3 regions of the Paenibacillus sp. sgz302164 genome follow, and region 2 is predicted to be linked to each of the others. Evidence: riboswitches for the same ligand, from Rfam matches in the RefSeq annotation. Region 2 holds a riboswitch; each other region holds the start of a gene.
The links. Region 2 has a riboswitch for cyclic di-AMP ahead of AC0LWT_RS37265 (resuscitation-promoting factor). Riboswitches for the same ligand answer to the same signal wherever they lie in the genome.
Positions count from the first base shown of each region.

Region 1 (2,263 bases), on a different contig from region 2:
CAAGTTCATTGAAGCTTTCGCGGAGTTCGGGTCGTTCGCAGAGTTCAATACAACGACGTATTACGGCGTCGATCTGACCGTGCTGGGGCTTTGGCGGAACTACAGCAAGACGGATGCGTTCCGGCGGATCGGCCGCGAGATCGAGCAAGGACTGTGGGCGAACATCGCTTTATTTTACAATCCGAATCTGGAAAATTTGTCGGGGCCGTTCTCGCGCGCCTATGAGATGGAAATGAGAGACCACAGCTCGATCGGCGTCTTTCTTTATCTGGCTTTGGGCCAAGGCTACGAGTATCTCGCCGGGATCAATTGCGAATCCGAGCATGACCCGATGATCGCTCTGGTCGGGGTCGACGTGCCGCCGGCCGTTAAACCGGCGCTGGCTGCGTTCCAGGGCCGGCGGCTGGCCCGGAAGCAGTTCAGAGAGCTGTGCGAACGGGATCGCCCCGGCGCTAACTCGAATCTGTGCACGGCGACGGCCTGGATCGAAGACAATCTGATGATCGGCGGGATGACCGGGAGCCGCAACACGAACGGGCAAATGCATCCTGCGACGATGCACTGGCGAACCGGCGCTGGAGACAAGTATTATATGAGGCTGATTCGCCGGGAAGCGGGCAAGCATTGGAACACGCATCTGAGAGGCATTGCGTTCGATGCCGAAGCGGAGCAGGACCGGCTCGCGGTTGACGTTCATTTTCAGACGAATGCGGAGATCGAGCTGTTTTTCGAAATTGCGGGCAAGCATATTCACGACGCCGACATAGCTCCCGATGTGTGGACAATGCCTGGGCTGACTTGCCGCGTAGAGGCCGATGCGCCCGCGCCCGAAATCAACGTTTTTGACAATCGCGTTGAAGTGGTATACCGCTACCGGCCGCAAGTTTCCGGCGCTCATATGAGGTTTGCGCTCCGCGTCGAGCGCGATCCGGCTTAAGGCTGGGAGCAGGCAAAACGCCTGATTTGGCCTTGGGAATTTTTACCGCGACGCAAAATTTGAAATTTGTCCGAATTCTATGCTAGTCTATCAAAGTAAAAAAAAATGCCGAATCTTGGAGCAGCACAAGCTCCGGTACGGGGGACTTCTTCATTTGGGGTGAAAGATCGGTTCGGATGTCCGAACCGGTCAAGGGAATTCCTCTTCCCGAACCCGTCAACTAACCTCGGAGGCTCAGGGAGGCAATCTTTTTGAAACGTCTTGTTTATTCATGCGCTTTTATCGGCGCAGCAGTATCCGGCGCTGCTTTGCTGCCTGCCCAAGCGGAAGCTTCTCAAGCGCTTTCAGTCAAAGTCCAGGTCAACGACGACATCGTGCAGTTTACGGACGCGCAGCCTTTTATCGACAAAAATGGGAATTTGCAAGTGCCGTTAAGGGCCGTAACCGACAAACTGGGCTATGAAGTGAAATGGGCGAAGCAAGGAGGCGAGGTCGCCGTCTCGGTGTTGACCAAGGATCAGGTCGTTTCACTGAGGACGGACGAACAGCAAGCGCTTGTGGGCAGCAAGAAAATCAGCCTGGAGAGCAGCCCGGCTTTTATCCAGGGAAGTACATACGTACCGCTTCGTTTTATTACGGAAACGTTCGGTTCCAAGATCGAGTGGAGCGATGCGAATCAGATCGCGATCGTGAATGCGGACGGCAAGCCCCACAAGCCGGCCTGGACGGCGCCGCCGGAACCGCCCGCACCCGCACCTGCGCCTGCGCCGCCTCAGCCGTCCATGACCGATCTGATCGTGCAGACGGCGAGCAATTACATGGGAGTCCCGTACAAATGGGGCGGAACGACGCCGCGCGGATTTGACTGCTCGGGTCTTGTCGGTTATGTGTTTGAAGCGGAAGGAATCGATCTTCCGAGAACTTCCGCCGAAATGTACAGCGATGCCGGAACGCCGGTATCCGATCTGAAGGTGGGAGATTTGGTCTTTTTTGGCCGCGGTGTTGTCGATCATGTCGGTATTTATTTAGGGAATGATCAATTTATTTCATCCACCTCTTCAAGAGGAGTAGCCGTCGAGAGTTTGTCGAGCAAGTATTGGGGCGCGAGATACGTTGGCGCCAAGAGAATCATATAGAAGCTAGCCTGTCTGAAAAATGAAAGAAACATCTGTTTTGTGCAAGCCACGGAAAACGGATGTTTCTTTTTTGTGTTGAAAAATTGCGATTTATATCGAATTTTTATCGTTTTTCGCCTATAATGAAGAAATGTTCGGAGAAAGAGGAAGCGGGTGAACGGCGATCTCCATGCTGACAGCAGTCTTGAAG
Region 1 is NZ_JBVYOL010000044.1:38,324-40,586, forward strand. It holds gene AC0LWT_RS36975 (hypothetical protein) at 1-937, shown strand, start outside; cyclic di-AMP (ydaO/yuaA leader) riboswitch at 1,034-1,184, shown strand; gene AC0LWT_RS36980 (C40 family peptidase) at 1,189-2,073, shown strand; gene AC0LWT_RS36985 (hypothetical protein) at 2,243-2,263, shown strand, end outside.
Region 1: another riboswitch for cyclic di-AMP. It lies ahead of AC0LWT_RS36980 (C40 family peptidase); the one in region 2 lies ahead of AC0LWT_RS37265 (resuscitation-promoting factor).

Region 2 (2,263 bases):
ACGATAACTTCTTTTATCATACAACGTTCCTTTCCCTGTACGCACAAAAAGAAGAGGGGTCTCCTCTTCTTTTGCCATTCGTGAACGACCTATCTATCTATATATACATTCTGCCCATGCAGAAACCGGATTACCCCTTAATTCTCAGTCGGCTTCTTCGGCCCTACGACATAGACGGTATAACCGTTCTTCGTGCCGAATTTGTTGGCATAGTTCTCATCTTCGAAGTAAACGTCGATCGTTTGCCCTTTCACGGCGCTGCCTGTATCTTCAGCGCGCCGGAAGCCAATACCGTCGATGTACACCCACCATCCGAGCGGAATAACCTTCGGATCTACCGCGATCGTTCTGCCTTCGGTGACTGTAGTTCCTGTAAACGTCTTGCCAAACCCGGGGCTGTCCGCGGATTTGCCGGTAGACTCCACTCCCGCCGAATATGCGGTGAGTTTCACGTTTTTGAGAATTTGCTTGTAGCCGAATTTGACGCCATTCTTTGAAATTTCATCCACGCTAGGGGATGAGGCCGATAAAGCGACGACCGGATTTTTCGTGCCGATGGCAACGACTTTTTTCACACTTTCCGTTTGAACCTGTTCATCTACAACTGCTTCGGAGACCAAAACGCCGTCTTCGAATACTTTTTCCATTTTTTTCAACAGAACGCCCTCTTTGCCTTCCTGGACGACCTGTTCCTTGCCTTTGAGCAGCGATGCATCGTTCTTCTTCTCGGTATCGAACGCGATCGGTTCCGTTGTTTCGTTCTGCTCTTTCTTTACCCTGACCACTTTGACTGTATCGCCGGGTAAAAGCGAAGATGCCGGTTCAGGAGTGACTCGGTCAAGCTCCCCAAGTGCAATATGTAAATCCTGCAATGCACTTTCAACCGTTCTTGCAGTTGTGTAAACAGTGGTGGTCTTTCCATCAGCAGTCAATTGAATCGGTGACGCATGATCGATCACGAATTTCTCTCCGCCCTTGATCGGAGTCGTGAGCGCTGCAGAAACTTGATCGTGTTCACCAATCTTAATGGCTTGTTCATCCAGTAGGCGTTGCAGGACCCATTGCTTCGTATGCACAACGGTTTCTTGTCCATTCACAACTACGGATACGCTCTTGGTAGCCGTACCGTACAACAACACCAAAAACATGAAAGTCATAGCGATTGAAATCATACCTAGGCTTAAAATCAAACGCAAGTTTTCATGCTTCCATCGTAGTGCCAAGGACATGCTGGATGATCGACTTACATGGGTCTCGGTTAAAGAGATGTTGCCCACTTCTTCGGTCCTCCTTCAAAGCCTCGCCGCCCGTGTGTTACGCATGATTAAATTAGACGCGACTAAGGTCAGTTTGTGATTAACTTAATAAGCCTCTCCAGCTTTGCAGCGGAGTTCACCCGACAACAACGCGGCCATTACCGGACGCTGCTGCGGTAGTCCCACCTCCTTCGCTTTTCATCCTATGATCATCTAGCCTGCACTATCTCGAAAAAATGAAAAGACCAGCGGAAAGAGGACTCTTCCCGTGGCCTTGTATGCATAGAAAAATACAACCAGACACGACAATCGTTACCTCTCTCGGTACGCTTACGAGGTTAGCTGACGGATTCGGACGTGAGAGTCGCCCTACCTGGACAACAAGCTGCTTGCTCGTTGTCGTTGGATTCACCCCTGATATTCATTCTGCTGGCATTCGGCGGTTGCATGTGCTTCCGAATGTTTGCAGCGGTTCCCCCGTTCCCATAAATGGAACTCAGCGAATGGAAATTTGGCAAATTGGTTATTAAGTTATTATGAAAAGTATATTACGCTGTAAATCTAAACCTGTAAAGGGATTATCGCCCGCTAAAAAGGGCGGAATTCGGAAATAATAAACATTTCCGGCTATAAATCTTGGTCTTTAGTACGTTTTTCTCATTATAACGTATTCTGACGCTTTTTTTCGCAATTCTTACGTTTAAATTAGGCTTTAATAGCAATTTTGTTTATAATGGGGATGGGTGAAATTGGTTCAAAAATGCCAATAATTTGCTGAAAAGGAAGGCCATTCGATGAACCCCATTCTACAAGTCGACTCCCTTTACGGGGGATATCTTCCAGGAAAACCTGTCCTGCACGGACTTACTTTTTCAATCCGCCAAGGTGAAATGATGGGCTTGATCGGACTCAACGGCGCAGGCAAAAGCACGACAATTAAAAATATTCTCGGCCTGCTTCATCCGCAAAAAGGCACGATCCGCGTCAGCGGCCTCACCCTGGCGGAA
Region 2 is NZ_JBVYOL010000046.1:20,294-22,556, forward strand. It holds gene rnmV (ribonuclease M5) at 1-20, opposite strand, end outside; gene AC0LWT_RS37265 (resuscitation-promoting factor) at 138-1,277, opposite strand; cyclic di-AMP (ydaO/yuaA leader) riboswitch at 1,568-1,768, opposite strand; gene AC0LWT_RS37270 (ABC transporter ATP-binding protein) at 2,051-2,263, shown strand, end outside.

Region 3 (2,263 bases), on a different contig from region 2:
TCCTAAAGCCGCGGACATTACAGCCGCATTAAAAAGCCATACTCAAGTACCTTCCCACATCGATCCGTACGTGTGGTTTTTCATCGATGATTTGGTCAAAAAAGGGATTTATATGGAAGAGCTCTCACTGGGTGTCTCTATCGACTGGAAAGACTATTTCAGCGACTTGATGCGCAGAGGCGTTCTGCTGCTTCCGCTTGAAGCTACGTTCGAAACGTATACGAAACAAATTCAACTGCATGAAGAGTTCGCTCAATTCATCGAGCGCAATATTCCGCTTTTTCAACATTTACCGAAAGATCGGATGGCGCTCTTTTTCGCCGATTTTATGAGCAAGCTCAAAGGCAGAATGGTAAAGCGCCATTATGGAAACTATATGTCCGAGGACATCGGCGCCTTTCATGATTGCTCGGCCGTTACGATATATACGCGCGACAACGGGCGGATGAATTTGCTGCTGGAAGTCGGGAATACGACTAGCGAACCTTTTTTTCTGCTGAATAATGAAAAATCGTACGTATCGATTACGGCGAAAAGGGACAATCCGGAGCAGCTTTTTTTCAATGAAGCCAAGCAAACGCTCTACTTAACGGTAAAATGCCAGGACCGGGTCATGACCTGCCACTTTCGGGCCGATTCCGGCTGGGATGCGCGGAAGTTTGTCACTTTTCGAGATGACGTATTATATGCTATAATGAACCAGAACCCTATGGTTTTTGAATTTGCCCGGAAAATGATCGGAGGGATGCAGCCATGACAACTGTATATGTATCCATTAACGGAAAAGTGTCGGTAGCCGTAGGCGAGCAGCCCAAAGACGCGCTGCTTTTTGTTTCTCCCAACAAGAGCTTTCAAGATTTGCTAAGAGAGCAAAAGGAAGAAAGCACGAAAGCTTTGGAATTGATAAAAAGCCGGTTCGCGGCAGCAAGACGCCGATAAGCGAACAGCGTACATACCAACCGAAACGACGCCAAGCGCGGCCAGATCAGGGAAACCTGACGGCCGGGCTTTTTTTGTTGCGGCTGCCTGTTTCTATCAATGGAAACATTTGAGGGGTGATCCCCCCTAGTTTTCTATGCTAGAATGAAACCCACAGAAGGACGTGGGAAACTGCTGTTCTTGCTGAGCAAACAAAACGGCCAAAGCATCGAAAGATGCACGGGGGAACCTCTTTATTTGGGGTGAAGCCATTGCAAAATGGCAGGGTGATTTCTCTTTGACCCGAATCCGTCAGCTAACCTCGTAGGCCAAAAAAGGAGAGGATGGTTTTAATGCGTTTCAAGAAAACAGCTATCACAGGTGCGCTGGTATTAGGCATGATCGTAAGTTCCGGAGCGGCATCCGCAGCTACTTACACTGTGAACGGCCAAGTCATCGGCAACCTGCAGGGGCTCCCGCAAGGGCTTCAGCAAAACATTCAGCAATTACTTCAGCAAGGACTCCAGCAAGGAAATTCTCAAGGAACTTCCCTGGACAGCTTGCTTCAGCAATATCCGCAATTGTTTGATCCGAGCAACTGGGCCGGCCTGTTTAAATCTCCCGGCAATTACAATATGCCATCGGGTTCTTACCATCATCACGTAAGACATCATGGCTCAGACTCGAATACCGGAACGCCTTCCACCGGCACAACGCCGACGGATACGCCTTCTACGGGTACTGACACAGGCAGTGGCACAGGTACGACGACACAACCTTCTACGGGCACTGATACGGGAACAACGACACAGCCTTCCACAGGCACTGATACAGGAACGACAACAGGCACGACTACGGACACTTCCAGCTCCACTTATGCCGATCAAGTCGTCACCCTGGTCAATCAGGAACGGGCCAAAGCAGGCTTGAGCCCGCTTACAAGCGACTCCAGTTTGGCTGCTATGGCGCTTGATAAAGCGAAAGACATGTACAACAACCATTACTTCGATCACACTTCGCCAACTTACGGATCTCCGTTCGATATGATGACCAAATACGGAATCCAGTACACGTATGCCGGCGAAAATATTGCCATGGGGCAGCAAACTCCGCAAGAAGTTATGACTGCCTGGATGAACAGCGAAGGTCATCGCCAAAACATCTTAAGCCCTAACTACACGAAAATTGGCGTAGCCTTTTACAACAACGAATGGGTTCAAGAATTTATCGCCAATTAATATTGATTCATACGACAACCGTTTCCGAACCCTCCGGAAACGGTTGTTTTGCTGTTCGCTACTATTGTCCCGCAGTTCGCTTCAGATTATACCGCGGGATTCGGCGG
Region 3 is NZ_JBVYOL010000025.1:92,540-94,802, forward strand. It holds gene AC0LWT_RS31080 (DUF4062 domain-containing protein) at 1-757, shown strand, start outside; gene AC0LWT_RS31085 (hypothetical protein) at 754-939, shown strand; cyclic di-AMP (ydaO/yuaA leader) riboswitch at 1,128-1,264, shown strand; gene AC0LWT_RS31090 (CAP domain-containing protein) at 1,272-2,156, shown strand; gene AC0LWT_RS31095 (DUF4188 domain-containing protein) at 2,243-2,263, opposite strand, start outside.
Region 3: another riboswitch for cyclic di-AMP. It lies ahead of AC0LWT_RS31090 (CAP domain-containing protein); the one in region 2 lies ahead of AC0LWT_RS37265 (resuscitation-promoting factor).